DNA from 2 places in the Francisella hispaniensis FSC454 genome. Region 2 is predicted to be linked to the other one. Evidence: riboswitches for the same ligand, from Rfam matches in the RefSeq annotation. Region 2 holds a riboswitch; the other holds the start of a gene.

Region 1 (16,320 bases), 350 kb from region 2:
TCAACACTTGAAATACCTGTACAATCAAATATATGCTCATATTCTTTATCAAAACGCTCTCGATAGAATTGTTTTTTAGTAGTTTCAAAGATTTTTACATTTTTGAGATTAAAAAATAACTCTTGTGTTAATACAAAGAATTTTGGAACATCAATCAAAGCTTCATCTGCTATTAGAGCTTTTTCACAAAGAGTGTTTGAAAAATATAACCCTTTATTAATAGTATGCACTTTTTCTATAGAAGATATATCTATAAGAGGCTTTGTATTTAAGTTTTTTAGTCTCAAATCTATATTTCTAATAGCTAAATCCAACTCATACTTATCTCGATTATGTGCAATAACACAAGTATTAATTTTTTTTACAAAGCTGGTACCCATACTTAGATTTTCATTAACAAACACATTTAATTCACACCAAAGCTCATAGCTGTTAAGTCCCAGTTCATAAACATGCTTATGACAACTTATTAGCTCGGTTACTGGAGCAAGCATACCTCCAGCACAATAGCTACAGCTAGTCTTATAATTCAGACTATCAGTATAGATATCGATCTTTAAATTAGGATATAGTTTAACTAGATAAAGCGCTAAAACTCTACCCATAAGTCCTGATCCAAGGATTGCTATTCTACTCATCTTTAGATTCTATTTTCTTAAGATCTTGAGAAAGCTTCATAGAACAGAAGCTAGGCCCACACATAGAACAAAAATGAGCAAATTTATGCCCCTCTTTGGGTAATGTTTGATCATGAAAATATCTTGCCTTATCAGGATCTAAACCTAAGTTAAACTGATCTTCCCACCTAAATTCAAATCTTGCTTTTGATAGAGCATTATCTCTTATTTGAGCGCCAGGAAAGCCTTTTGCTAAATCTGCAGCATGTGCTGCTAACTTATAAGTAACAATCCCCTCTCTTACATCTTCTTTATTAGGAAGACCAAGATGCTCTTTTGGAGTTACATAACATAACATAGCAGTACCATACCAAGCAATTTGAGCCGCCCCAATTGCTGATGTAATATGATCATATCCAGGAGCAATATCCGTAACTAATGGACCAAGGGTATAGAAAGGTGCTTCAAAACAGTCTTTTAACTCATAATCCATGTTTTCCTTAATTAATTGCATTGGAACATGGCCAGGCCCCTCTATCATAACCTGTACATCATGCTTCCATGCTATTTTAGTTAACTCCCCCAAAGTTCTTAATTCTGACAGTTGTGCACTATCATTAGCATCATTTATAGATCCTGGTCTTAACCCATCACCAAGTGAAAAACTAATATCATACGCTTTCATAATTTCACAAATTTCCTCAAAATGAGTATAAAGAAAATTTTCCTGATTATGATGTAAGCACCACTTAGCCATTATTGATCCGCCTCGCGAAACAATCCCTGTAATTCTATTTGCTGCCAATGTAACAAAGGCTTTTCTAACTCCAGCATGAATTGTAAAATAACTAACACCTTGTTCAGCCTGTTCAATTAAAGTATCTTTATAGATCTCCCAAGTTAAATCCTCAGCTTTACCATTCACTTTTTCTAAAGCCTGATAAAGAGGAACTGTGCCTATAGGTACGGGACTATTTCTAATAATCCATTCTCTCGTCTGGTGAATATGCTTACCTGTAGAAAGATCCATAACAGTATCTGCTCCCCACTTTACTGCTATAACCATTTTTTCAACTTCTTCTAGTGTAGAAGATGTAACTGCCGATGTCCCGATATTAGCATTAACTTTAACCAAGAAGTTCCTACCGATTATCATCGGTTCCAATTCTGGATGATTAATATTAGCCGGAATAATAGCTCTACCCGCAGCAACTTCTTCTCTTACAAACTCAGGAGTAATTTCTCTTTGAATATTTGCTCCAAATGATACTCCTTGATGTTGATTTGTATACTCTGTATTTAAATGAAAATTAGCTCTTAAAATATTTTCTCTAATTGCAACATAATACATTTCTGGAGTTATAATACCTTTTCTTGCATAATACATTTGCGAAACATTTTTACCATATTTTGCTTTGATAGGTACATGCCTGTTTCTAAAATTCAACTTATCTTCTTTAAATTGAGCATTGGTATAGTATGATGAGAAACATCCTAAATTTTGTATATCTTCATTTTTTTTGAGCCAACTTAATCTATGTCTAGACAAGCCCTTTTCTATGTCAACTGCGTTACCTGAAGAATACTCTCCAGATGAATCATAGACAAAAACATCTGGATTTGTACTAATATTACCTTCGATATTTGTATTTGTTTGAGCAATTTTTCTAAAAGGAACTTTTAGTGCTGTACTAAGACATTCAACATAACATTTTTCGGAATTTGGATATTTAATAGTTATTGTTGAGTTTTCTGTATTAGTTTGAATATCTTGATTTCTAGAGTTAGTCATTTCATCTCCTATTTTCAATTCAAACTAGTATAGGCAGATGAAATTAAAGGTATATTTTATACAGTAATAGAATCATAACTATAGCAAATACACTAAACTACACTTCCTACACTAGTGCTAACTAGATCAGGTTCAAAGGGTTGGAATATCCTCTCAGCATGATTCAAAAAAAATCATGCACCCCTGTGTTTTCAGTATAAATTTAATAGTATATATAAATCAAAGTCAAGTTAGTAATCAGCATTTTCTACTAGTAATTGTCTAAACTAACTATCTCAAGATGCTGCATTTCTGTTTGCAGAAACATCTCACCAACTGATCTAAATTTCAAAGGGATATCTGTAACATAAAACTTATACTCTGGATTAGAATTGTTTTTATTCAAAAGATTATTTTCAATTAGTAATTGCTCTAGCATCTTACTAGCTTGTAATGATGGATCTATAAGTTTTACATCTAAAATTTTTGCAATACTTTCTTTGATAATTGGATAATGCGTACAACCTAAGATTAAAGCTTGAATATTCTTATCATGAAAATAACTAAGGTACTCCTTAGCTACTAGTTCTACTATCTGACCACTAACAAAGCCTTCCTCTATCATTGATACAAACAGACCACAAGGATTACTATACACCTCAATATTAGGATTCTTTTTGTGAATCTGTAAAGCATAAGCATTACTATTAATAGTAGCTGGAGTAGCAATTACACCAACTTTACTTAGACTATCTACCAAGCTAACTCCAGCAGTTATCACATCTATTACAGGTATAGCTTTAGCAATCTCTTGGACAATATCTTTAGCAATAGCTGAAATAGTATTACAAGCAATAATTATTGCTTTGACTTCTTGCTCAATCAAAAACTTTGCTGTTTGTGCCGCAAACTTTTGAATCATAGCTCGCGATTTTGTCCCATATGGTATCCTAGCTATATCACCAAAATAAATAATATCTTCATTTGGTAATATATTCATAAGATTTTTAACAATTGTCAAACCGCCGATTCCCGAATCAAAAACACCTATAGGTCTATTATCAAGCATTATTTTTTCTCAAGTTTTCTAATAATTTTTCGGCGTGAACGAGTAGGCATCTTCTCAAGATATTCTTCTTTTGCCTTAATAAAAGGTATTAAATTCTCTAATGAAAGAACCGCTTGATTAGCATCGTCAGCAATGAAATTTTCACTTAATTGCGCTTCTTCATTTGCAAAAATTACTATCGTAACTACAGGCACGCCTTTGATATAAATCTTTTGATTGTAAAGGAACGTCTGTAAAACTTTTTTCTGTGCGAAGGTTTGCCTGATAGGGTTTTTAATTGTCTTAGCATAAATTTTATTATTTTGTGAAGTCTTAGATACATTCCATCGCTCAGCCATATTTTCAACTTCAATGTAACCACGGTTATTTTTAACTTCAATAATATATATACCCTTTCGTGATATTGCGATAAAATCAATCTCTCTATTGCCTACAGTTGATTTCTCATCAGGTAAAACGACTCTATTGAATAATACAAAATTGTTATCAAGCTTTTTTAACTCATCAAGTACAGTAGTCTCACCTTCAGCACCAGAGATAATTATATCTACAGGATTATCATCTTTTGTTATTAAGAAAAAAAATACAAATAATATAAATGCTAGAGTAATACCAATCTCTAGCGATTGAGTCACAAATTCAACATTCCCTAAATATAAATCAACTCCCACTATCAAGCCACACAGGATAATAGAGGCAAATAAGCTTTTTCTTGCTCTAATTAGGTAGTTTCGCAACCGTGCCCAAGTAAAGCGCAAAAAAAGCCTATTCTTTTTTAGTCTACTTTCTATTGCCATGATTAATAATACTTCTTTTTAAAAAATCTAACAAAAATTACAACTTAATAAACTTCTGCTTTATTTCAGTTATCTTATCTCTAATAGTTGTAGCTTTTTCAAATTCTAGCTCTTTTGCATAAGCTCGCATACGCTTTTCGAGAGCTTTGATAACCTTCGCAGCTTCAGTCATACCTAGTATAGCCGAAACGTCAACATCATCAACCTTTAAACGCAAATTATTTTTATAAGCACGTTTTTGCATCTCTGGAGAGCTATCAAGCATATCGTCAATATTCTTAATAATAGTTTTGGGAGTTATATTATGTTTCTTATTATATTCATCTTGAAGTTGACGACGACGTAGAGTTTCATCCATAGCCTTTTTCATAGATTTTGTGACAACATCTGCATACAAAATAGCTCTACCATTTTGATTTCTTGCTACACGCCCAATCGTCTGGATAAGAGATTTTTCAGAACGTAAGAAACCTTCTTTATCAGCATCAAATATTAGTAGTACACCAACCTCTGGCATATCAAGCCCCTCTCTAAGAAGGTTAATACCCACTAGCACATCAAATACACCATGACGCAAGTCATGAATAATTTGAACTCTCTCAACAGTATCAATATCAGAATGTAGATATCTGATATTAACGCCATGCTCAGATAGATATTCTGTCAAGTTTTCTGCCATTTTTTTGGTTAAGGTTGTTATCAAGATTCTTTCTTCTTTGGCTATAGCTTTATTTATCTCTGATAAAGCATCTTCAACCTGTATAGCTACCGGACGAACAAAAACCTCTGGATCTAACAATCCTGTTGGACGAATTACCTGTTCCACAGTATTTTGAGATTTTTCTAATTCATAATTAGCTGGCGTAGCCGATACATAAATTGTCTGTGGTAATAATTTCTCAAACTCATTAAATTTTAGTGGGCGGTTATCCAAGGCTGATGGAAGTCTAAAGCCATAGTTTACAAGGTTAGCCTTACGCGAGAGATCACCTTTATACATTCCACTAAACTGTGGTAATGTCACATGCGACTCATCAACTATAACTAAGGCATTTTCTGGCAGATAGTCAATCAATGTTGGTGGTGGATCACCTGGAGCTCTTCCAGAAAGCAATCTTGAGTAATTTTCAATTCCTGTACAATAGCCAAGTTCTTGAATCATTTCAATATCATACTTAGTACGTTGCTCTATCCTTTGAGCTTCAAGTAGTTTACCCTCTTTTTCAAAATATTTAACTCTTTCTTTCAGTTCTGCTTTGATCTCTTCTATAACTATATCTTTGCGCTCTTTTGATGCAACATAATGTGTACTTGGGAATATTGTTGCTCTATGCAATGATTTAATTTTTTTAGAGGTTAATGAGTCGATCACACTTATGGCTTCAATCTCATCATCAAAAAAACTCTACTCGAATAGCATCTTTTTCAGAGTCTGCTGGGAATATATCTAATACCTCTCCCCTAACTCGAAACTACCACGACTGAAGTCCATATCATTACGTGAATATTGCATCTCTACTAACTTAGTTTGAGCTTTTTTTAGCCCTAGCTCTTCGCCTACCTTTAGGTGCAAAAGCATTTGCATATACTGCTCAGGATCACCTAGACCATAGATAGCTGACACAGTTGCGACTATAATTACATCATTACGCTCAAGTATTGCTTTTGTAGCTGACAAACGCATTTGTTCAATATGCTCATTTACAGATGAGTCTTTTTCAATATAAGTATCTGATGCTGCAACATAAGCTTCTGGTTGATAATAATCATAATATGACACAAAATACTCAACTGCATTATCTGGGAAATATTGCTTAAACTCTGAATACAATTGAGCTGCCAAAGTTTTGTTATGTGCGACAATTAAACATGGTTTTTGTGTTTGTTGAATCACATTAGCCATAGTATATGTTTTACCAGAGCCTGTAACTCCTAACAAAACCTGATGTTGTAGTCCATTATTAATACCTTCAACTAATGATTTAATTGCCTTTGGTTGATCGCCAGCTGGAGCATACTTTGTTACTAAGTTGAATTTATTCATCTAAAACAAATACTCCTCTAACTCATGCAGCAAAGCTTGTTGCTCTTCTGTTAGGTCACGATTCATGCGTAAATCTTGCATCTCTTGATAGATATCTTCCAAAGTTTTGCGAGTTTTGCCTTTATGATCAACCAAAAGCTCATCATTATCTAAGCTAACAATCTTATTTAGATAATCTTGAAACTCCATCTGTGCTTTATCAGGTAGCTTTGAAAAGTCTAATCTACCAATTATCCTAACAGCTCTGTCATAATAAGACTTTGGTAATTGATTTAACATTTGAGACTTCTGATGAATTGGTAATGTGTGGAATTTATCACAACCTCTTTCATCAGCGGCACTCATAAAGTCACTTTGATAAATTGCTGCGTCTATATCAACATTTTCAATATCTGGATACTTATATTCCAATACATAATCCACAAAATTAGCAAATATTTCTGGATTGTTTTTTATAAACTCTTTATTTAATTTTATCAAATCTAATCTATCTTGAGGTAACCTCCCCACAAAACGGGTTTTAGCAGGTAATATTAGCGGAATATCACCCCACTTTTTGTTTAAGGTCAAACGCCAATGCTCAGCTTCTAAACTGCCAAACTCTTCTATAAACTCACTAAACAGATAACTATCTAAGCGAAGAAATATCTCTTGATTTTTATAGTGTCTATGCTGACCAATATCAAGTATTGCCGACATAAAATTATTTTTAAAGCCAAAAACTCCACTTACAGCAATTGCTTGTCTATACCCAATACCACCGACTTCTACACCAATATCTAATTGAGCTAGAGTATTTTCATCATTTTGCTTATTAAACTTTGCCAATAGAAACTGCCACATTTTAGGATTAGCTATTTTTAATTTCTTGGCTAACTCTACTGTAACAATTACATCCGTAATAGCATCATGAGCTCTACCACCACTATATAGATCATTTTCAGTATTTAGGTTTTCTAACTTCAAAGATACTTTTTCTTGTCCATCTTCACCAGTGACTTTAGGCCACTTAAGAACATCATTACAAAATAAATGATAGCAAGTAACTATTGGAAATAAATCAGCCCTTGAACAGCCATTTTTAAACTGATGACTGTATGGCGGTAGCATATTTTTATAGAAAGCAAATCTTAAAAACTCATCATCAAATCCAAGAGTATTATAACCAATACTCATAGTCCCCGGAGTATTTATAATCTTATGAATCTTTCTAATCGCTTGATATTCTGCTATACCAGTATTTGCTTGAGCAATAGAAATATGATGTGTTATTGTTGCAATTGGTGATGGTGTTGTATCAGGATTCAGCTTTACAAAAAAGTTAAATCTCTCGATTTCATTAAAATCCAAATCTGTTCGAATTGCAGCAAACTGTAACACTTGATCAAAAGAATTACTAATACCACTAGTCTCTAAATCATAAAATAATAAAGTCTGATTACTAAACATCTAAAATACATTTTTTTATTTCATAAAATTACTAATTTAGAATTTTAACATACCTTTAAGGTGATTAGTAATTTAGACTACTTTGAAGCTTTATTTTTGAGAATATCACTTAAATAGATAGCTAAAGCAATAACTACGCAGGTTGTCTAGTTGCAGCAATTACAACTTCTCGTATATTTATATTTTGTGGTTGGCTAAACATAAACATGGCTGTACGAGCAATATCATCTGCTACTAAAACTCCACCCATAGACTCTTTCCAGCTTTCATAATCTGATTTAATTTGATCAGATGTTGTATGACTTAAAAGCTCAGTTTCTACAGCACCTGGACAAATTGTCATTATTCTAACATTATCATCAGCAACTTCTTCACGTATATTTTCACTCATTGAAGATACTGCAAATTTTGTACCAACATATGCAGCGTGATTAGGGAACGATTTCTTGCCAGAAATTGAACTGATATTTATAATTGTTCCACTTTTTCTTGCCTTCATATCACCTAATACAGACTGAATACCATTCAATAATGCTAATACATTAACTTCATACATTTTTTGCCATTCAATAGGATCTTGTGTATCGATTTGACCAAGAAGCATCAAACCAGCATTATTAACCAATAACTCAACTGGACCATACTCAGCTTCAGCTTCTTTTATAGCATCTTTTAAGGCTTGGGCATTTGTCACATCTACTTTACGAATCATTGTATTAGGTAAATTTAACTCTTGTATCTTTTCTATTCTTCTACCTATTAGCAAAAGCGAATGACCTGCTTCAGAAAATCTTTTTGCAATTGCCGCACCAATTCCAGAACTTGCTCCTGTGATTACAACTAATGATTTAGCCATGTTATTTCTCCTATATTTTGTTTTAATTTTCACATCGTTTTAATGATTGTAAATTGTATATAAACTCATTAAACTGATAAATACCAACAATCATAAAACATTGTTATTAAATAATGAACAATATTCATTGGCGAGGTATTCACTGTTTCATTCACGTCGCTGAACAGCAAAGCTTCACAAAGGCAGCAGATATGCTAGGTATAGCCAAATCGAATCTAAGCCAAAATATTAAAGACTTAGAAAATCATCTTAAAGTTCAACTACTATATAGAAGTACTAGACATGTTCGCCTTACTGAAATAGGACACGATTATTATAAAAAATGTAAGAAAGCTATCCAAGATTTAGATATAGCTACTGAACTTGCTAGCCAAGAAAGTAATCAGCTTAGTGGGATTATAAAAGTAAATAGCGTTGGTGGAATACTTGGTGAAGAAGTAATAGCTCCAATATTACTCAACTTTCAGCAACAAAATCCTAAAGTTAATATCCATTTAGATTTCTCTAGTCATAGGGTCAATCTTTTGGATAGTGATTACGACTTAGTAATACGTATGGGTAGTCTTGCAGATTCTAACCTTATAGTTTCAGCTTTACGCACTGTTGCTACTAAATATGTTGCTAGTCATGCTTTCATTCAAAAGCATGGACAAGTAACTAATCCTCGTCAGCTCGAAAACCTACCACTAATTTATGGTAGTGTCAAACAATGGTCATTAATTTCAAATAAGGATAAATATACACTACATATTCATAATAATGGCATTCATGTTACTAGTGGTAGAGTTATGAAACATGCTGCATTAGCAGGATTAGGGATCACTCGACTTATAGATATCTATGTAGAGTCTGATATCAAAAATGGTAAGTTAGTAGAAATATTACCTGAATATAAAGAAGAAACAAAACTTTCTATTCTTTCGCTGCCAGTCAAATATCAACTTAAAAGAATAAATTTATTGATAAAATACCTAAAGCAACATTTTAATCAATTATATCAAGAAAAGCTTTAATACAAATTAATACTTCTTTATAAAAACTTACCTACTATAACAATATTGATAAAGATTCTTATCATAACGAATTGTTATTTTCTTAAAATTTCTTCTGACTTGCTGCTTAGTGTGATCAACCAGCTCTTTATACAAATCATCTTTATGTTTTTTTTGTTGGATAAATAAGGTTCTGTATGTTTTTAGATTAATTAGTAACTCATCAATCAAGACAATTATTTTTTTGTATTCGTAATATTTTTTTGTAGTTGGAAACTCATATTTGGCATTTACAAGTGTTTCATTAAGCTTAATAGTTTGTTCAATCAATGAAATAAGCTTACGGTTTTTAATACTTTTATCAACATCATCGACAAGCTTTTTTAGCTCACCATATAGAATATACATCTCCTTGTTAAAGAGAATTCTATATTTCTGCCCTCGAGTTAAAAAGGTAATCAAAACAATACAAATAGTTCCAATAGCCACACAAGTAACCCGCACTAAAAAAAGCTCTTTATCCCAGCCGATAAATAAGCCAAAAAACATCACCAAATAAATATGAATAAAAAAAACACTAGTTGCATAATTAAGAAATAAGGTATAAATATATAATGCTAAAGCTATACCACATAGTATCGCCACTATGGTGAAATTATTAGGTATACCCTTTTGTACCAGCATCAATATTACTGAACCTGTAGATGTCCCTAGTAGGGAAAATATTATAATAGCTTTTGCTCGAGTATATACAACACTAGTACTGGTACTAGCTGCGACACTAACTACTGCTATAACAACCCAATATATCCTATCTCTAAAATCACTATCACCACTATAACTAAAAATAGCGTAACAAATAATCAACCCTAATGTTGAAGCAATCAAAACCCTGTAAGCTAGTAGTGTCGTATCAGATAGTTTATCTATGGCTCTATCTCTAAAAAAGATCATAATATGCCTCTTTAATATTCTCTAGACTAATAAACATATCATCTAATAGTAATATACAATCAAAAAGTAACTTCCTTTTTTGTTTATCATGCTGATATTTTTGGATATAACCAATTTCTAATTTATATTTCCAATGTTCAATTTCATCACTTTTTTTCTTAAATAAATCTGGTTTTTTTTGGATATATAACATCAAAAATAATGTTTCTTTAAATATTCTTTCTAAACTTTGCAAAAGCTCTTTAACCTCATGGTTATCTTCAAAACCTAAAAGGATATAGTTTGAAATTAGTCTTTTATAACTTAAGATAAATTTTGGTGTTAATCTGTTAAAAACTACAAAGTTATGAGTTAAATATCTCCAACTATCCTGGGTATTCTTGCGTAAAAACATCAAACCATGATTTTTTAATGAGTTGATATTTTGATACTTTAAATTACTAACACTTACTATATCTGTTTGTGTAAATTTTCGACTCTTTGCTTTGTCAAAAGCATTTAGGTAATTTCTTATATACAAACGCATAAATTCATGAACTATTTTTTCAATATCTTCTGAGTTCATAATTTTATAGTTTCTAATAATCAAAACATAAAAAGCTAAGCCTATCAGTATTGCAGTAAATGTAAAACTTAGATGATTATATTGTGCTAATGGAAACCTAATAAAACATATACATGTCAATACTACTACCATTATTGGAAAAATTGTAAAAGCCTCACCAAACCTTCTAATCCAAAACGCCACAAAGACCACAAAGACAATTAGTATAAATTTTTTTTCAAAAATATCGTGTACATATGGTGAAATATTGATAATGACTATTGCTGAAATTAAATACATCACAAAAGCCATACGCTTAGCTTGTATACTTCCGAGCAAAATACTTCCACTTAGATTAGCGATAAATAAAATAGATATAATTATCAGATTCTTATCAATATGAAAAAATGAAGTTATCGCTAAAAAAGAAAAAAGTATAATTGCAGATTTTACGGCACCATCCTGAAAAATCCTGATTGGATCTTGATCCATATATCTTGAATAAACTTCATTTAAACTAAGCACAAAAAGCAATATCATGGTATTAAAAGCGTAGCTAAATTATATTGCAAAACTTAGATAATTAATATCATTTGAGTAGTTATTTTTTTATGTAAATGTAGTAAAATTTATCTGTTAAAAATTACATACTACAGTTTTCTTATTATGATTTACGATTATAGTTATGATGTTATAGTTGTTGGTGGTGGTCATGCAGGTGTTGAAGCTGCTGCTGCCTCAGCTCGTATCGGTGCAAAAACACTGCTACTAACACACAATATTGATACTATTGGACAAATGTCTTGCAACCCTGCTATTGGTGGAATCGGTAAAGGTCATCTAGTCAAAGAAATAGATGCTATGGGTGGTATCATGGCAAAAGCTATTGATATGGCTGGTATCCAATTCAGAATACTTAATTCACGCAAAGGTCCTGCTGTACGCGCAACTAGAGCACAAGCAGATAGAGTATTATACAAAAAAGCTATAAATTCTCTTATCAACAACCAAGAAAATCTTGATATTTTTCAAGACTCAGTTGATGATTTGGTTGTTGAAAACAATACTGTTTGTGGTGTTATCACAAAGACAGGTATTACATTTAGAGCTAAAAAGGTAGTACTTACTGTTGGCACATTTCTAGGTGGTAAAATACATATCGGCAAAGTATCTAAGGAAGGTGGTCGTGCGGGAGATCAGCCATCAAATGCACTAGCTGCTAGACTTAGATCACTACCGTTTAGAGTAGATAGACTTAAAACTGGTACACCACCACGTATAGATAGACGCTCGGTTGATTTTAGTGTTATGGAAGTACAGCATGGTGATAGTCCTACTCCCTACTTTTCATTTTTCTCAAAAGGTAAGGTAGAGCACCCGCAACAAATACCTTGTTATATTACTTACACTAATCATGAAACACACAAAATTATCACAGATAACCTTGATAAATCAGCTATGTACAGTGGTTTAATAGAGGGTATTGGTCCACGCTATTGTCCTTCTATTGAAGACAAAGTAGTTAGATTCGCTGACAAAGAAAGACATCAAATCTTTGTTGAACCAGAGGGTTTAAATAGTATTGAGTTGTACCCAAATGGATTATCAACTAGTTTGCCTTTTGAAGTCCAATGCAACTATATCCGCTCAATTAAAGGCTTCGAAAATGCCTTTATTATGAGACCTGGTTATGCAATTGAATATGATTTTTTTGATCCAAGAGATCTAAAACCAACACTAGAAACCAAACATATAAAAAATCTCTACTTTGCTGGACAAATTAATGGTACCACAGGCTACGAAGAAGCCGGTGCTCAAGGTTTAGTAGCCGGTATTAATGCTGCTATTAGTTTAGATAGCGACAAATCATGGTATCCAACTCGTGCTGATAGTTACATTGGAGTATTAATTGATGATCTGATTACTAAAGGTACAAAAGAGCCATATAGAATGTTTACCTCTCGTGCCGAGTATAGACTCATTCTACGCGAAGATAATGCTGATCTACGCCTTTCTGATAAAGCTTGTGAACTAGGGCTTTTAAACAAAGAAGATCAACAACTTTTTATCAATAAGAAAAGTGCTATCAATGAAAATATCACAATGATGAAAAACACTTGGATAGGTCCACAAACACAAAAAGCTCGTGATCTAGAGAAATTCTTGGATAAGAAAATGACACGTGAAAGTACTTTATTTGACTTACTCAAAAGACCAGAAATAGATTACAGTAAATTACAACAAATACCAGAGCTAAATCTAAACTTACAAGATGAGGCTGTAATCGAACAAATAGAAATTTCAGCAAAGTACTCTGGCTATATTGAACGTCAAAATAAAGATATTGCAAAGTCAGCAACTCTTGAGCAAAAAACCATCCCTACAGATTTTAATTATTCGCAAGTTAAGGGGTTATCGAATGAAGTTCTGCAGAAATTGACTGAACAAAAGCCTACCACTCTAGGAGAAGCGTCACGTATCCCAGGTATAACTCCTGCAGCTATATCATTATTGACTATATATATGAAAAAAACCGGTTTTATAAAATAGGAAAATATATGAAGAGAAGTTACTTTAGAATAATTATATTAACATGCTTAGTCGCTTTGCTTTTTTCCTGTGCTACTAGACAAAAATACATAGACCAACAAAAAGCATGGATTGGTAAAAGTATTGATGGCTATATGCAAGAATTTGGTATGCCACAAAATGTAATCCAAGTATCACCAAACCCGAATATTGTGACATATGTCTATATCCGCAAAGCAATTAATCCAAATACTCCAGCTTATGCTGGCAATCCTATGAATAGCCTTATAATGGCAAATAGGAATCCTAACTTTGTCCAATTTGGTGCACTAATGTGTACAACTTGGGTGTCTATAGATAAAAATACCAAGATTATTAAAAATATAACTTTCCGTGGTAATTACTGCGCAACTAGTAACTAAATAGGAATTATCAATGAACATCAAACAAACTTCGACACCTCTAGTTACAGGTCTTGTTTCTGCCTCAATTTGCTTTAGTTTTGGCTTTTTTACAAATGTTTTTAAATATAATGGTCTCGAATTTTTTTATGCTTATATAGCTTTTCTTATATTGCTGTGTTATCCAATGAATATAGCTGCGCTATATTTCCAAAAAGCTTTCCCTAACTTAAACTCACACAGTAAACTAGTAAATAAAATTACTGGAAGCTCTAAGTTCAGACCAGTAAGTATTTTATTAACTGGTTGTATGGTAATTTTAGTAGCTTTGATAATGTTTGATATAGCAACCTATGTCTTAGATTTTTTTGACAACATTCCAGCTATTGATCGCTTAAGTGACGAAAGTCTCAAATTTAATAGTAACCTACCTATATATGTTTCACTGCTTGTGGTATTTATTGTAATTCTTCTAATGTTTATTCTAGCTGATAAAAAAAAGCTAAATTTAAATGAAACTCTAAAGACTAGTGCACATGTATCTTTATATTTAGTTACTATCTTAATGCTAATCGTAATATATTCACCGCAAGGAATGTTAGGTATTAAAGACTTTCTTTTAGACTTAAATTACCAAAAAATTAGTCAACTAAGACAAATGTTTGCTTTAGCTCTAATGTATGCAATTTTAAGTAATTTTATATCGATAGCGTTTTATAAAAATATAATAAATATTGGTGATGATAATTATAGCAAACTCAAAACTAGTGCTTTTAAGAGTATTTTTTATAATATAATTTTCTCATTTATCATTTGCGTGACTATATACGCTATTTTAGGCAATTACAGAAGCTATTTACAACCAACGGAAGGAATACAAATCACAACTGTTTTCAAAATTATTAAATTCAATTCGCCAATGTATTATTTACTTCTTGAAGTAATATTTACAACGCTTAATTTAGTTGTTTTCGTTGCTGCCTTAAAATATATTTTTGAAATTGGATCTAAACTTTATACAAAGCTTTTAGTTTTACTTATACCATTTATTATGGCTATTACATTTATAGAATCGGGTATAGCTAATATAGACTTCTCTAAAATTTTTGGGCTACATTTAGTGATTATTTTTATCTTTTTATTTGATGTATTTGTAGTTGGCTGGATCTATGATGCTCAAAAACTTAGTTATGAAATACTCAAAAACACAAATACTAGACTTTCACCGATCTTTAACATTATGCTGAGAATAATAATACCTTTTATCTGTATTCTTGTTACAATTGGGTATATATTCTTACCTATGCCAATAATATGGCAGTTTATTGCTACTTTAGCATGTATGATTATCTATATTATCAAAGGAAGTATTTTTAGTAACATATTTAATAAGAGAAAGTTTTAAAATGTTTTTTAATAAAAAAAGTAACCAAAATGAATTAAAAAAACTAGCTGCAATTGAGGCTGCAAAAAGTATCACTACAGAGATTACCCTAGGAGTTGGTACAGGAAGTACTGTAGCGTTTTTGATTGAGGAGCTTGTGAACTATAGAGACAAAATCAAAACTGTAGTATCAAGCTCAGAAGACTCAACTCGCAAACTTAAAGCACTAGGCTTTGATGTAGTAGATCTTAATTATGCTGGTGAGATTGATTTGTATATTGATGGTGCTGATGAGTGCAATAATCATAAAGAGCTTATCAAAGGTGGTGGTGCTGCTCTGACACGTGAGAAAATTTGTGTTGCTGCTGCTAAGAAGTTTATTTGTATTATTGATGAATCAAAGAAAGTGAATACTTTAGGTAATTTTCCTCTTCCTATAGAAGTTATCCCTATGGCACGAAGCTATGTGGCACGTCAAATAGTAAAGCTAGGCGGTCAACCAGTATATAGAGAACAGACAATTACAGATAATGGTAATGTTATTCTAGATGTATATAATCTAAAAATTGATAACCCTATAAAAATGGAAACTGAACTGAACCAAATCACAGGTGTTGTCACTAACGGCATATTCGCTTTGAAGCCTGCTGATACTGTGATTATGGCTACAAAAGATAGTAATATTGTTGTACTTTAATAAATCTGCTAAATAAGTATAATTATTGAAATATTAAAAAATAATTATCACCAGATATTGACTCTTTGCTCTGGATCTAAGTACATTCCATCTCCAAATTTTATATTATATGTTTCATAGAATCCGTCTTGATTTTTTAGTGGAGCTTGCCCTCGTATTTGAATTGGTGCATGTGGATCAGATTTTAAGAGTTCTAAAAGTCTACCCTCTCTAAAT
Region 2 (16,320 bases):
ATTCCAAGATAAACTAGTTGATGTCTTCTATAGGAATTTATAAATGAAAAAAATAATTAAACTTACAACTTTAATTATCATAATAACAACTCTTGGATCTTGCGCTACCGAGCCTCCAACAAATATAAATAATGCTTGTAGTATTATTCATCAATTTCCTGATTGGTATTATGATATGCTTGACTCATATGATCGCTGGGGAATTCCTATGAATGTACAAATGGCTTTCATACGTCAAGAATCATCATTTAGAGCTGATGCTAAGCCATCAATGCAATATTATTTTGGCTTTATCCCAAAAGGCAGAGCTTCAAGTGCTTATGGATATGCTCAAGCCTTAGATGGTACTTGGGATCATTATAAAAAAGAAACAAAACAATCATTTGTCTCAAGGTCAAATTTTGCAGATGCCACAGATTTTATCGGCTGGTATTTGAATGATGTACATAATAAAACAGGTATAAGCAAGACAGATACTTATAATCTATATCTAGCATACCACGAAGGTATAGGTGGTTATAAACGTGGTACGCATAGAAACAATTCATTCTTAAAAAATTATGCTCGTAAAACTACTGAAATAGCCCAAAAATACTCTATCCAATTGCAAAACTGTGAAGTTCCACGCAAACCATTACTATCGTATATATTCTAAATATTAAAGGTAAAAAATGAAATCTAATATATTTAAAATAATAACTAACATTCGTTGGTCGGATACTGATAAAAATGACCATGTAAATAATGGTAAATATTTTGATTACTTTGAAGAAGCAAGAACTACTTGGGCATATGAAAATACAGGACTAATGACTTGGGCTAAAGAAAACTCTATTCAGCTAGTCATTACAGAGCAAACTTGTAAATATATTCTCCCTCTTAAACATCCAAACAAAATACAAGTAACACAGTATATTGTTAAAATAGGTGCTGCTAGTATGGAGTTTGAATATGAAATCCGTATATTAGGTAGTGATGAAGTTATCACTAGAGCAAAAGCCAAATTAGCCTGCTATAATGCTAAGACAGGTAGATTACAAAAAATTCCCGCACAACTAAAACAATTAATCTTAGAACAAAATGACTAATAATGATAAACAAATTTTAAAGAAACTTGAAAGACAGATTTTAAGAAAAACTGCTCAAGCAATCAATCAATATAACATGATTGAAGATGGCGATAAAATTATGGTATGCCTATCTGGTGGTAAAGATTCTTATTGTCTACTTGAGATGTTATTGTTACTGCAGAAAAAGGCGCCTATAAGTTTTGATATAATCGCAGTAAATCTCGATCAGAAACAACCAGGCTTTCCTGAGGAAGTATTACCTAATTATCTAAAAAATAAAGGGATAGAATTCTATATCATTGAACGTGATACTTATAGCGTTGTTAAGCGCGTAATTCCTGATGGAAAAACCACCTGTGGTTTATGCTCACGCATGCGTCGTGGCATATTATATGATTTTGCTGAAGAAAATAATGTAACCAAGGTAGCATTAGGTCACCACCGTGATGACATTATCGAGACATTTTTTTTGAATCTCTTTTATAATGGCTCAATCAAAGCTATGCCAGCTAAACTACTTAGTGATGATAAACGTAATATCGTAATACGCCCTCTTGCTTTTGTAAGTGAAAAAGAAACATTAGAATATTCTCAATTAAAAGAGTTTCCAATAATTCCTTGTAACCTATGTGGGTCACAAGATAATTTGCAAAGGGTGTTTATAAAAGATATGCTTAATAGATGGGAACAAAACAATCCTGAAAGAAAAAATGTAATATTTAAAGCTCTATCAAATATTTCCCTATCACAAATGTTAGATAAAGAGCTTTTTGATTTTGTAAATATCTCAAAGAGAGATATAAAAAGATAATTAAGGAGAAAAGATGAAGTTAAAGAAAATAGTAGCAATTATGTCATGCTCATTATTAGGATTAGCTATAAATTCATGCTCAACAAACAAAGATTTAGTAGATTCTACAAATACTCAGCAAGTAACTAAAGATGCTGCGACTATAACACAAAATAATAATCAAGATTTAACTACAGCTAGCCAAACTAAACAAAGCGTTGCTACAAACAAATCAGCTCAAGATAATTCAACAATAAAAATGGGAGCTAATGCAAGCTATGTAGTAGGCTATCAAGTAGGTGCTGGTATAGCTAAGCAAGATTTTGGCTTATATGATAAGCAAACAATAGCTGGTTTTACAGATGCTATCAATGATAATAAGCCAAGAATCTCCGAGAGTCAAATCCGCAGAAATATGGAAACTCTTAAAGATAAAATGATTAAAAAGCAATTAGATACAGCTAATTTAAACAAAACAAAATCACAAGAATTTATGACACAAATTGCTAAAATGGATAATGCTATAAAAGTTGATGATGGTGTTTACTATCAAATGATTAAGCAAGGCGATGGCAAAAAGCCTAATTCTGATAGTCAAGTTACAATAGCTTATAAAGGAACTACGCCAGTTATAACTTACGAAGATGATAAATCAAAACTAAACGAGGTCAAAGAAGCTAAACTAATTGGTCCTACATTTGACTCAAGTGATAACGCAACATTCCCACTTAGAAACTTAATCGAATGCTGGAAAGAGGCTATTCCTAAAATACCTAATGGTTCAACAATAATCTTATACTGTTCTCCAGACAAGGCGTACGGAACTAGAGCACCTGCTGTTATAGGACCTAACCAAGCTCTTTCTTTTGAAATCACGCTCAAAGATTTTAAATAAAAAGGTTTTTATAAAAGTTAATTCTTTCTTTTTACTGCTAGATCACATAATAAAATCATAGCTTGCTTATATTCTGAATCTGGTAAGAAATCTATTTGTTGTTTAGCGAGATCAGCATACTGACAAGCTACTTTATATGAATAATCTACAGCACCACTATTTTTAACCATTGCTATGATCTCATCAATCGCGTATTCACCATTTTCAATTGCTTTTTTGAGAATTTGTTGCTGTTGTTGATTAACATTAGCTAGCGTGTAAATTGTCGGTAAGGTCATTTTACCTTCATCAAGGTCATCACCAATATTTTTACCTAAACTTTCTGCATCAGATACATAATCTAGAACATCATCTGCAATCTGAAAAGCATTACCTAAATAAACACCGTAGTTTCTAATATTATCCTGATACTTAGCATAACTTTGTTTGTCTAGACTGATTACACCTGCTAATTCACAAGCAGCCTCAAATAATTTTGCTGTTTTGCAATATATCACTTTAATATAGTCTTCTTCACTAATTTCGCTATTGCGTGCATTTAATAGCTGTAGCACCTCCCCTTCTGAGATTTTATTAGTTGCATCAGCTAATATTTGCATAATTTGCATATTATCTAAACTTACCATCATCTGAAAAGCTCTAGAATAAAGAAAATCTCCAGTCAAAACACTGGCAGCATTACCAAAGACATTATTTGCTGTTTGCTTACCACGACGCAATTGCGAATCATCAACAACATCATCATGAAGAAGTGTTGCTGTATGGATAAACTCAATAATTGCGGCACATGCTAAATGTTTATCTCCATTATAATTTAAGGCTCTAGCAAACAACATTACTAACAGAGGTCTTAATCTCTTACCACCACTATTTATTATATAGTGGCTAATTTGGTTAATAAGCACGACATCTGAGCAAAGAGAATCAATTATGAATTGATTATTATTTTGTATATCCTCTTTAATAAGTGCCTGAATATCTTTTAGCTGTTGCATTATTATTTTATTGATAGTATTTAACTAAATTAGGATTAAGAATAAAGTAGCAGAATACATTTATCAATACATATTACTAAATAATCTAACTAATTATCTTCATCATGAGATATTTTAAAATGCTTTAATATCTGTTTATCTTGAATAGTAAGTTTTGTATCTTTTGTGTCAACACCTTCATTAAAACCTTTGATAAACTCTTGACAGTTAGCTTTATCTACTGTAATCATTTTTTTCAATCTTAGTTTATACTGCGCTGCTATAATCATCCCCACTTCATATGAGTCTTTATCTGAGATTTTGCTAATATTAGGCTTTTGATCTAGAATAGTATCATCAAAACCTAAGATGAAATCTTTTTTGACTAGCTCTTGGTCCATAGCAGCAAAACTTTTATGGGAAACTTTACCTAATGCCTGACCAATAGTATATGCATTATATGAGGTTTGTTCTACTGCAAAAGCTGATACTGAAAAAGCCAATGCTCCTAGGAGCAAGATAAATTTATTGATACTTTTCATTGTCTATAATAATTCAAAGATAATAGCAATAATTCTAACACAAAGAGCTAACAAGTTTACAGCTAGTTTATATGCTTTTATGATATTGCTTGAATAAACCTTTTTTATAATAGAAATATTGAATTACCTGTATTAATACCAAAATAGATAAACAACTAGAGACAATCACTGATACTAATGGCCAACCCAAAAATATAGCACTATTAATATCACAAATAATACTAATAAGTGAAAGTCCTAGATAAAAAATACTAAAACCTTCCGCTTGTTTCTGACGGTAATTTTTATAAATTTGTGGTAACCAGTAGAGATTATAAATAACCCCACTTATTGAGCCAAACCAAAGCAAAATATGATTACTCAAGCTAATAAAATAAATCATAACAATTACTAAAGATAAATATAAAAGTATAAAAATTGTATGTATAAATATATATTTTTCTCTACGATCATTTAAGATTTGAAATTGCTGAATTGTTAAAAACTTAATAAAATTATATCAACTAAAATATACTGCCACTGCATATTAAAACCAATAGCATAAATTAAATCTAAAGAGTTTGCTACAATCATCAAAGAATGTGTCCACAAACTAATTTCAAATGTTTTATGTTTAAACTGATTATGAATCGTTTGTGGTAGAAAATGGATGAAATAAATTATTAAAGATATATTTAGAGTTATGTAACCAAAATTTTCCATTATTGATATCCTATTATTTTAATCAAATAATAAGAGTTTGTATGATGCTCCTTTAGAAAAAAGATAACCAAACAAACTCCCTACGCTAATATTACTTAGATCAGGTACAAAGGGTCACTTCTCAGCCATTTTTAGATAAAACAGCACCCCTGTTGTCTTCAAGACATAACTATAACATAATTATACTTATTCAACCATAAAATTATCATGCGATATTAGTTAATAGTAAAACCAAAATATAGTACTCTGCAATAAAATATTGAATTTTTAAAGCTTAAAATTACTTTACAATTTTTATGATGGATTAAATGTACGTGTTGGTGATGGAAGTGTAGATTCGATTGGCTGATCAAATCGTTTTGTTTTAATAGTAGGACAACTATATACCTTTAAGCTTGGAGCAAACCATATTTTTTTGTTTTTAGATTTTCACTATTACAATTAACTTTGTTTTTTTAAGACTTGGCATATTTATTAATTTAAGTAATTTTAAAATACTAAGCAATAATAACTGAGATAGCAAATTTTTCAAATATAGATTTTTAATTTTATAAATAGATTCTTATATAAATTAGATCAAAATTACCCTTTTTTAGCTTCAACAGCTATTTTTTTGAAAAAACCTATTATCATCGTTATAAATAGTGAACTAAACACAATTAATAGTAAAACAGCTAAAAGTAACTTATAGGAGACTCCAGATATCATTCGTTCCTCTACGACACCACCAAAATCTGATATTTGCAGATTAGCTGTACTAAGCCACAGTTTATTAGTATCTATAGATTGTTTTAACGAGAACACCTGCATCTTTAAGTCATTGACCATAGTTATATATTTTATTATCATTGCTTGCGTTTGGCTATTTACGACATTATCATTAGATTTTTTAGCCATAAGATCTTTTAAAGTTATTTCATCTTGCTTTAGCAATCTATTATATTCGATTAGCTTTTCAGAAGATTGTTGTATATTTGTTTCGATACTTTTTTTCCAAAGTTGTGTCTCTTGTGTTATAAGAGTTGATTCAGAAAACTTCTTAATTATATCTTGATATAATTGCGATATACTTTTAGTATCAGTTTTTTTTGATTGAATTAGTAAAGTAAAATATGACTTTTGATCATCATATTTTTTCTTTAATTCATAATTGCTATCTTTAATAACAGCTTTTGTTTCGACACTATTTTGACCATTTGCTGTTACAAATTGCTTTTGATCACCAATTTCATATTTATCAAATGGATAAAGAAGAGTTACTTTCTGTAATAATTTATCTTGTGGATTAGCTTGTTTAAGCTCACTAAGAATATTTTGTAAAATTAGATTTAATCTATCATAGCCTATTATTACATGAAGATTTTGACTACCATCAAAATATGAAGGAGCCTGTATCATTTGTTTTAATACAATTCCTTTAGTAATGGTACTTTTATAATACAAAAAAGCAGTAGCTAAAATCGTTAACAAAATAAAAGATAAAATTAGTGTTCTCAAGTTTTTATATAAAAAAATGAAAAAACTCGTAATATTTATCTCTATATACTCGTCTTTTTTATTCATTTATTTTTCAGATATACCTGTTATGTTTCTAAACATCTTACCTAAGTTTACAAGTAATGCAAGTCTATTTTTTCTAGTTCTGATATCTTTTATAAGTTTTCAAAAAAATGAACTAAGCCTTAAGCTAAATAAGTGTACTTACTAAAACAAGAAAACCCTTCTAAAATGTTTTTTAGAGAAAAAATTTATCTAACTACAGATTGCTGAATTTATTTCTGCATCTCATTATAAGTATCGATTTTATTGAGATCCTGAAACAAGTTTAGGATGACAGAATGTACTACTTTTATGCCTAGTAGGCTTATTAGATTTATTTTTATTTTCTCAAAAGAATCTTATATTTTCTTCAAAAAAATATGTCTTACTTAGCTATCCGAGTTTTATAAGAAAGTCTAGAAAACTATACAAGTGAAATTTAGATAGTTAGATAGAAAAAGGCTTATAGTAACTATCAGTAAACTTAAACTACTTTAGTAAGTATATTTTTGTCTAATAGGTAATTTATGATTTTATTTGCACATTCATGAATTGTTTTTGTTGAAGTTGTAATATGTATATCAGGGTTTATAGGTTTTTCATAAGGCGAGGATATACCAGTAAAGTTGGCAATTTCTCTTTCCCTAGCTTTTTTATATAACTTTTTGGGATCTCTTTTTTCGCACTCCGCTAGAGGTGCATCTACAAATATCTCTATGAAATTATCACCAATAAGTTTCCTTGCTTGCTCTCTATCAAGAATAAACGGTGATATCAAAGCTATACTAACAATTAAACCTGCATCAACAAAAAGTTTTGCTATTTCTGAAATCCTACGTATATTCTCTGTTCTACTTATTTCATCAAAACCCAAATCACGGTTAAGACCATGACGTATATTATCGCCATCTAGTATATAAGTATGGCAACCTCTTTCATACAATATTCTATCAACAGCATTTGCAATAGTAGATTTACCAGCACCACTAAGCCCTGTATACCATAAAACTACTGGCTTATGCTTTTTCTGTAAGCTTCTTTCTTCAGTTAAAACACTAGTTTTATGCCATAGGATATTAATACTCATTTAAACCTCTTTAAATAAACTATTCTCTTAAATTTTTAGCTCCCCAATGCGGAAAGTGTTTTCTGATAAGCGCATTTAGCTCTAGCTCAAATTCTGAATAGTTACTGGTATTATCTTTTTTATCATTCATAGCTAACGGCTTAATAACCATACCTGCTCCAGCAGTAACATTAGTGAGTCGATCTATGATTATGAAAGCTCCTGTAATTCGATTTTTCTGATAGTTATCAAAACAAACAGGTTCAGAAAGATTTAGTTCTACTGTTGCTATTTCATTTAGCTCAAGCATGCCGCAAGCGATTTCTTTGAGAGTATTTATATCAGTTTTATAATTAAATTTATTTACACTACCTGTAACCTGCTTCGTTAAGAATTTAACATAGTAATCTTTATACTCTATCAAAGGCTGTTCAGACATCCATACAATATTTGCCCTAAGCATAGATGATGTATGTGGTATAGCATCCTTATGAACAATTATATCACCTCGACTAATATCTATTTCATCATGGGTGGTTATAGTTATCGCTTGACCTGCTTCAGCCTCATTTAATTCTCCATCAAAGCTCAGTATTGACTTTATTGTAGTAATTTTACCGCTAGGCATTACCCTAATAGTGTCTCCTACTTTAGCATAACCTGATACTACGGTTCCTTGAAATCCTCTAAAATCTGAATTTGGTCTACACACTAACTGTACAGGAAAACGAAACTCATCATTGTGAGAATAATCTATTTTTATAGTTTCTAAATAATGCATTAACGGAGAACCTCTAAACCAAGGCATTTTTGTGCTTTTTGAAACTACATTATCACCATCAAGAGCTGATATAGGCACAAATCTAATATCTGGAATTTGTAAACTTCCCGCTAATTTCAAATACTCATCTTGTATAGATTTATAAATTTGTTGAGAGTATCCTACAGTATCCATTTTGTTAACTGCTACTATAACATGCTTTATACCTAGTAGTGAACAAATAAAACTATGCCTACGAGTCTGTGTTTGTAGTCCTTTTCTGGCATCTATAAGTATAATAGCTAAATCACAGTTTGAAGCACCAGTTGCCATATTACGAGTATATTGCTCATGTCCTGGTGTATCGGCAATAATAAATTTTCGCTTATCAGTAGAAAAATATCTATAAGCAACGTCAATAGTAATACCCTGCTCCCTCTCAGACTGTAAACCATCAACTAATAGCGCTAAATCTAATTTATCACCCTGCGTGCCAACTTTTTTACTCTCTGCCACAATTGCGGCTAATTGATCTTCAAAAATCATCTTACTATCATGCAAAAGTCTTCCAATTAAGGTACTCTTACCATCATCTACGCTTCCACAAGTAATAAACCTCAGTAGCTCTTTTTGCTCATGCTGTTTGAGATACTGCTCAATATTTGTAGCTATTAAGTTTGATTGATGTGTCAATTTATATTAAGCACCCTTTTATAACGCATATCGACAATATTAGACAAACAAAATCACTTTTGCAATTTAGTTTAACCTTATCCCATAACTAAACCATCAAACACATTTGGCTTTCAATTTGATAAACTGATAGGTATTGTTGAAAATATAATCATGGATAATAGTTACTAGAGATAACCTTGAACAATATAAGAGATTTCTTACCATGATTATATCTCAACAGAAAAACTCAGATCATAATAGCACAATTTACTGGCATTTTAGCCATAATATCAACTATCAAAAAGTAATGGCAGCTAAAAACATCTAAACAAGCATATCAAATCACATAAATATATCTATAGAAATTCTAAAACTTTTGAATTTCTAGGTGTAAAAATATCGCATATAAGCATTATCAATGTAAAAGATAAAACCAAGAACGACTTTGTAATTAAAATCAAACCAACTTTATGAGCACTTGCTGCTAATCTTAAAGTTTAAGAATACTGTAAGGGTTGATACGGATTTAGAGATGAGAATTTTAGATACTTTTATTAAACAAGTTAAATACTTCCACAACTACTACAAATTTATATTTAAATATTTTGTTTAAGGACATTTCCGGTAATCAGAAATCTAAGAAGGGCCTGTGGTCACTATTTGTAATTCAACTTGATCTTCGATTGACTTTCCATTGACAGTCGGAATATATTCCTGGCAAACTTTTACCAACACTGGAGGAACCCAATTACCTGGAATATTCATTCTCAAATTTAAATTTTGTGGTGCGAACTCTATCATATATTTCCCTATGTCAATATGCCTCAAACGAATATAATTTATTACAAAACTAAAGATATCCCTTCAAAATATTTAGCACTTAACTATAACCAAAGCTAATTATACCAACAGGAAATACAATATCAAAATAATTTTCTAATCAAAATCAACCAACTTTATAAGTACTTACTGCTAATCTTAGAATTTAAGAATACGGTAAAGATTGATACGGATTTTTAGATACTTTTATTAAACAAGTTAAATACTTCAACTATTACTATAAATTTATATCTAAATATTTTGTTTAAGTTAAAAAATTAGGAAGGACCGAAATCAACGCCTGCGTTTGTTGTTTCAGCCCCTGCAGGCTGTTTCCCGTTTATAATAATCAAAGATATTTCATTAATACATAACATGGGCGCTACCCATATGCCACGGATATGTGCCTCGTCTGTTCTTTGTTTTTCTAAACATCTTTCCATCTTTTGTCCTTTTTTAGTCTAATAAAACACGTTTTAATATATCGACAAGGCTAACCCTTCAAACTATATTTAACATTTAGTTGGATATTGAAAAAATTATACCAACAGGAAATACAATATCAAAATAATTTTCTAATCAAAATCAACCAATTTTATGAGTACTTGTTGCTAATCTTAGAATTTAAGAATATGGTAAGGATCGATACGGATTTTTAGATACTTTTATTAAACAAGTTAAATACTTCAACTACTACTACAAATTTATCTCTAAATATTTTAGATACATTTTCTATTAACTCGCACCTTGGGTACCAAATTGTTCAGCGGCGTTTGGAACTTTTCCCTCAATGCTTTCCCCTTCCTGATGTTGAGTCGATAACAAAGGGGGGTGCCATGCTCTTTTTACGGTTTTTGAGTCATTGCAAACACTTGCAGCTTCGATCTTAATAATGTTCATATTTGCTCCTTACTATTGATTAATTTGGTGTGTTGGACTATGCAGGTATTGCTTATATACAATGTCTCTGCTGGGTTTTAAGTCAAATATATAGCTACTATTACATAATCTCTTGTCATAATAACCAATTGGTAATTGGCTTTCAAGTTACAATGATTAAAATTCTCTATACTTCTTACATAAACAGTTTCTAGAACACTCTGACAAAATGTAAAAAATTCAACACTACAAAAATCTGAAATGTATAAATACTAAACCCTATCCAAGATACCCTACTTATAAACTATTTAAACATAACTACATTAGTATTTTCCCAACAGTTTTGATCTAATATTAAAAACAAAATTTTTAGTATTGTCTCTAAATTTTTGTTTAACATACGTTTTTTGATTGTTTTTTCTAACTGGGACCTGCTACCCTCGTGTACGTCTGGGTCGTTGACTCAGCCTGTGCAGCAGTTGGCTTTCCTTGCAATACTCTATTACCATTTGTTGTATTGAGGCAATATAATTCAGGTTTACTCCATTTTGTTTTTATGCGGTAATCTAAATCTGTATATTTAATTTGATTTTTGTCAGTTTTCAATTTATGATTCATTTATAAATTCCTATTTTCTCCCATAACCTATGATATCACACCAAACAAAACAGATACTAATCTAAATTAATAAACTGAAAATGTCAAAAAAATGAATTAGGGTAAAGTTATAGTTAATTTGTTAAAAGTAATTTTATTTTATAATCTAAATTTCTACGACACGCCATATCTACCATCAGGATCCCAATATACTTCCTCTGGTTCTTGGTAAAGTTTACCTAAAAGCTCAAATCCTCGAGTGGCTCGTGGCTTTCTTATTATCAGCAACACAGGTTTGTGCCAGACTCTTATATTAAATTCTTTTTTACAATCTAAATTAGACTTTATCGTAGTTATCTCCTTGCTAGGACACATAATACTTTTTTAGTCATAGATATCTTAGATTAGGATTTTAAAGGTTTTCTTTCACAAAGAAAATTTAAATATATTAGACATTTACTTTCAAGTTAAATTATTCTAAATATTAAAAATACCCTTCAATCTTTTTCTTTTCCATAGAACTACTACTGTCTTTATCTATAGCTCGACCTTGTCGCTCAGATGTTTTGGTTAATAGCATTTCTTGAATAATCTTAGGCAATGTATCAGCATCAGACTCTATAGCTCCTGTAAGTGGATAGCAGCCCAATGTTCTAAAGCGCACTTTTTTATTAGTTGCTTTTTGTCTTAATTCTACTGGAGTCCTCTCATCATTAACCATCATTAATATTCCTTCATATTCAACTACTGGTCTTTGCATAGCAAAATATAAACTGGGAATCTTAATATTCTCCATATAAATATATTGCCAAATATCTAACTCAGTCCAATTTGATAATGGAAACACTCGTATACTTTCTCCTTTGTTGACCATACAATTATAAATATTCCATAATTCGGGGCGCTGATTTTTAGGGTCCCAACGATGATTTTTATCTCTAAAAGAAAAAATTCTTTCTTTAGCCCGAGACTTTTCTTCATCACGACGCGCGCCACCAAATGCCGCATCAAACTTATATTTATCTAAAGCTTGCTTAAGTGACTGTGTTTTCATAATATCAGTATGTTTGACACTGCCATGAGAAAAAGGACTTATTCCATTGTCAACCCCTTGTTGATTAATATGCACTATTAGCTCAAAATCATACTTCTTTGCCATACTATCCCTAAACTCTATCATTTCTTTAAACTTCCATGTAGTATCAACATGAAGTAATGGAAATGGTATCTTTGACGGATAAAAAGCTTTACGAGCTAAGTGAAGCAGTACAGATGAATCTTTACCTACTGAATAAAGCATCACAGGATTATCAAATTGAGCTACTACCTCTCTAAATATCTGTATTGATTCATTTTCTAGTTTTTTTAAATGTGTTTGCACATTTCACCTCGATAAATTATATTTTATTTTAAAGTTTAATAGCTTTATTTTTATAAAAAAAACCAATTGAATAAGTACTTAGAAATTTTAATTTACTTGGAGTAACTAAGAAGATATAAAATAGATCCTTTTTAGTTAATTCTTTTATAGAAAGATCTGTAGTATATAATTTTTCTAGAACATAACTTCTTCTATAGTTCTCAAAAAAAATATATCTAGGTTTTAAAACAGAAGTAAATAAATTATCCTGTACTAGAAATAGCTCACAAAGGATAAATCTTAAATCAATAATTAGTTTATTAATTCTAAACTTAGTTATTAATCTTAGAAATGTTTGCTTATCGATACTATCAAGATTTATATAATCTACTATATCTATAAGCCACTTTAGTCTATGCCAACCAGACATACCACCGTGGTAGATAAGATACAAAAGTTCATACTCATCTGTCAATGTCATATATTCTTTTGAATTATAAACTACCTTTTTTAAAAAATTCTGATTAAGGTTTATTTTTAAATCATCTATTATAGTTATACGCCAATGTAATTCTAATATTATATTTAAGCTTTTATGCACATATGTAAGATCTTTTATCCCTTTTTTACATAGAGGATATTTTTCAAAAAATTCAAGATTATAACGAATGTGTTTGCTTATATTAAACCCAATGCTTAAGAGTATATTATGTACAAGATTAAGTTGATTTTCTTTTACCAGAATATCTATGTCTTTATAAACTCTTTTAGGTTGACTCCCATAAAGTTTTTTGTCTAGTGGTAATCCTTTCAAAATAACGTTTTCAATTTTATGCTCAGCAAATTTTGATAATATATCTGAAAGTAGTTTCTCCATTAATAACTGTTTAGTAACTATTTTTTTAGCTCTTAAAATTAGTCGATTATAATCAAATTTTGGGATATTAATATCTTTTATAATTGGTAAGACTATTAACTCAACTTTATGATATGTTATCAGATTAAATAACTTATCAAAATCAACTAACTCAATCTTCTGTATATCAAATTGATCAACATAATCTTGATTGTTTTTATGAATATGTTTTCTTATTAGATATAATAAAAATTGAAAAGTGATATCTGTTTTATACTTTAATGAAGCCATATTTGAGCATTACCTCTTTATGATCTTGTGTTATTTGATCGATTTGTTCTTGCGTTAAAGCTTCTAAGTAATCAGAAACTTTACCTTTTCTAAAAAAACTTTTTGCATTTGGAGCTTTTTCCTGAAAACCATTCTCTTGCTCTTGTTTTTTAAGATTTTCAAAACTACTAAACTCAACTGCTTTCTCCAATCTTGCTTGGTCTAGTTCCATACCCAAAAATACTATAGCTTTAGTAAACTCTTTGATAGGATTAGCTACCATATCTTCATATCTGAGAAAAAGCTTATCAATTGGTGCATCCTCCCAACTCTTAACATGATTACTCCAACTAAGATGCTTTTGTCTAAGTTGATTTGGCATAGTTTTATCGGTACCACAAAGTGTAAAATCATCATCAGCCATTTCTTTTATAATCTTATTGATATCTTCATAGCCACTATGATGAGCAAATGATATAGCTACATCTAAAGGGTTCCTGATAAGATATATAGCAGCCTGATCTACAGGATTACCAAGTAATGGTTCATTTTCAATATAAGTATATGCATCATGAACCTTATGAAATTGCATACTCTCGTTTTCTTTCCAACTATCGTATAATGCTGGTCTCATATTATCTATTTCATCAAAGTATAAGTCCGCGGAATCGATACTATAGAGTTGATCAAAATGCCATCTTGAACTAGCGATAGGAGTTCGCTCTAAATCATTAATTGATGCTGGTGTATCAGAATTATTAATATAATTAGTTAGAAAAATTCTAAACCATGTATTTCCTGATTTAGGATAAGAGGCTAACCATACAGTTTTATATTTAATTTTATCTAGCATTAAAAATTTTCATCTGGAGATTGAATAATCTCTATTGTAAACATATACTAATTTGAGAATCAAATGAAATAAATTTAACTAATGCATAAATACAATATTTATGGGATAAATATAAATTCTCAACTAAGTATACCATTCTTAAATATAGTTAAAAGTTTTGATTCGAAACAGCCAACTCTTGTAATAGAAGTCGTAGATAATCTATCTTTTATAATCAAAAACCAAATAAATAATGGATTAGGTATGGACTCAGAAGGAGATATAATTTTAGATATACCCTCAATTGGATGTTACAAAATTACTGATGATAAAATAACTATTAAGTACCATAAAGATATTGACAGTCAAACTATAGTTAATTTCTTAGTCAGTGCTGCTATACCATATTTTTTAGCAAAACAAGGTAAGATAATTTTAAGAGGTTGTAGCTTTACAAGTGATAATGAAACTGCAAATTTGCTACTAGGAAATTCAGGTGTAGGAAAATCTACTGTTTTGGCAGCTCTTGCAAAAAAAGATTATAGAATACTAGCTGATCAATTTTGTGTATTGTCGCTAATTGATGACAAAGTATATGTTGAGTCTGCCTTTGCATATATAAAGCTTTGGCTTCAAGCAACTAAACAGCTTGAGATAGATAACACAAACTTATTAAAAGTTAGACCGAAATTAAAAAGATTCTATTGGCAAGCACCATTTTGTAATGAAAAGCTACCAGTAGAAAATGTGTTTAAACTTAGGACACAAAACCTAGAAAGTCAAAACTTATTAGAAAAAATTTATGGAATTGAAAAAATTAGCTTAGTACACGACAGCATATTTGCTGATAAATTAGTATCTATTGACAAAAAATCTAAACTTGAGAAAGCAAAAATATCATTTAAGTTAGCATCACAAGCAAGTTTTTCTAAAATTCTCAACATCCGTACAAAAACAACTATTCAAGACTTAGTAGAATTGATAGAGACTAATTTTGATGAAAAATACTAAAAAGAATATATATTATTTTTATCTATACATTAATGACTTAATAAAACATTCACCATATAAATTCGTATTGGGGTGTTTATTAACTATTATTAACACATTTTGTGCAGGTATAGGGTTGTTATTACTTATACCTTTATTACATTTTTTTGGTTGGAATAATCAAAATGGCTCTTTGGCAAACACACAATTGGGTATATTCTCTAGTCTTCCCAAAGAACTAGCAATTTTTATTGTCTTATTACTATTTCTAATACTAATAATCTTTGCAGCAGTAGTAGATTATATAAATACAACGGTGACAAATTCTTTTAAAAAATCTTATCTTTATAATTTAAAAAAGGAATTTAACTATAAGATTGCTCATGCTAGCTGGGGATATTTAATAAAAAATAGAATTAAAGATATTGAGCATTTATTCTCAAGCGGTTTATCACAAATATCTACTCTGACTATGTTTAGCTTTCAAATAATATCAGCAGTACTTATTGCCTTAATGTATATATTGTTTGCATTAATAATATCGCCAAGTTTAACTTTAATTACAATATTTTTATCTTTGATAATCTTCACACTAACGCATAAATTTAATCCTATTATTAATGGTCAAATGAATTTTGCTGTTCATACTAGGATACATTCTGCTTTTAGTTCCTTTTTAGATGGTGTGAAATTAGCCAAAAGCT

The links. A riboswitch is a leader RNA that binds a small molecule or an ion and turns the genes downstream of it on or off. The one in region 2 is predicted to bind thiamine pyrophosphate.
Positions count from the first base shown of each region.
Region 1: linked by a shared signal. The riboswitch ahead of thiC (phosphomethylpyrimidine synthase ThiC) and the one ahead of FSC454_RS05915 (PQ-loop repeat-containing protein) in region 2 are both predicted to bind thiamine pyrophosphate.

Region 1 is NZ_CP018093.1:848,764-865,083, reverse strand. It holds gene FSC454_RS04250 (FAD-dependent oxidoreductase) at 1-638, opposite strand, end outside; gene thiC (phosphomethylpyrimidine synthase ThiC) at 631-2,409, opposite strand; TPP riboswitch at 2,496-2,604, opposite strand; gene murI (glutamate racemase) at 2,660-3,457, opposite strand; gene FSC454_RS04235 (nuclease-related domain-containing protein) at 3,457-4,254, opposite strand; partial or broken gene uvrB (excinuclease ABC subunit UvrB) at 4,292-6,298, opposite strand; gene FSC454_RS04225 (exodeoxyribonuclease I) at 6,299-7,747, opposite strand; gene FSC454_RS04220 (SDR family oxidoreductase) at 7,881-8,603, opposite strand; gene FSC454_RS04215 (LysR family transcriptional regulator) at 8,717-9,616, shown strand; gene FSC454_RS04210 (FUSC family protein) at 9,644-10,549, opposite strand; gene FSC454_RS04205 (hypothetical protein) at 10,536-11,618, opposite strand; gene mnmG (tRNA uridine-5-carboxymethylaminomethyl(34) synthesis enzyme MnmG) at 11,760-13,643, shown strand; gene FSC454_RS04195 (hypothetical protein) at 13,652-14,044, shown strand; gene FSC454_RS04190 (SLC5/6 family protein) at 14,058-15,428, shown strand; gene rpiA (ribose-5-phosphate isomerase RpiA) at 15,430-16,104, shown strand; gene FSC454_RS04180 (M13 family metallopeptidase) at 16,152-16,320, opposite strand, start outside.
Region 2 is NZ_CP018093.1:1,203,002-1,219,321, forward strand. It holds gene dacB (D-alanyl-D-alanine carboxypeptidase/D-alanyl-D-alanine endopeptidase) at 1-43, shown strand, start outside; gene FSC454_RS05885 (transglycosylase SLT domain-containing protein) at 44-655, shown strand; gene FSC454_RS05890 (acyl-CoA thioesterase) at 672-1,088, shown strand; gene ttcA (tRNA 2-thiocytidine(32) synthetase TtcA) at 1,081-1,881, shown strand; gene FSC454_RS05900 (FKBP-type peptidyl-prolyl cis-trans isomerase N-terminal domain-containing protein) at 1,895-2,755, shown strand; gene FSC454_RS05905 (polyprenyl synthetase family protein) at 2,773-3,750, opposite strand; gene FSC454_RS05910 (hypothetical protein) at 3,840-4,271, opposite strand; partial or broken gene FSC454_RS05915 (PQ-loop repeat-containing protein) at 4,339-4,973, opposite strand; TPP riboswitch at 5,033-5,134, opposite strand; gene FSC454_RS10110 (hypothetical protein) at 5,556-6,371, opposite strand; gene cysC (adenylyl-sulfate kinase) at 6,997-7,599, opposite strand; gene cysN (sulfate adenylyltransferase subunit CysN) at 7,619-9,031, opposite strand; gene FSC454_RS09800 (hypothetical protein) at 10,568-10,732, opposite strand; gene FSC454_RS05940 (hypothetical protein) at 11,483-11,683, opposite strand; gene cysD (sulfate adenylyltransferase subunit CysD) at 11,793-12,689, opposite strand; gene FSC454_RS05950 (nucleotidyltransferase family protein) at 12,718-13,815, opposite strand; gene FSC454_RS05955 (sulfotransferase domain-containing protein) at 13,796-14,647, opposite strand; gene FSC454_RS05960 (serine/threonine protein kinase) at 14,729-15,637, shown strand; gene FSC454_RS05965 (ABC transporter ATP-binding protein) at 15,624-16,320, shown strand, end outside.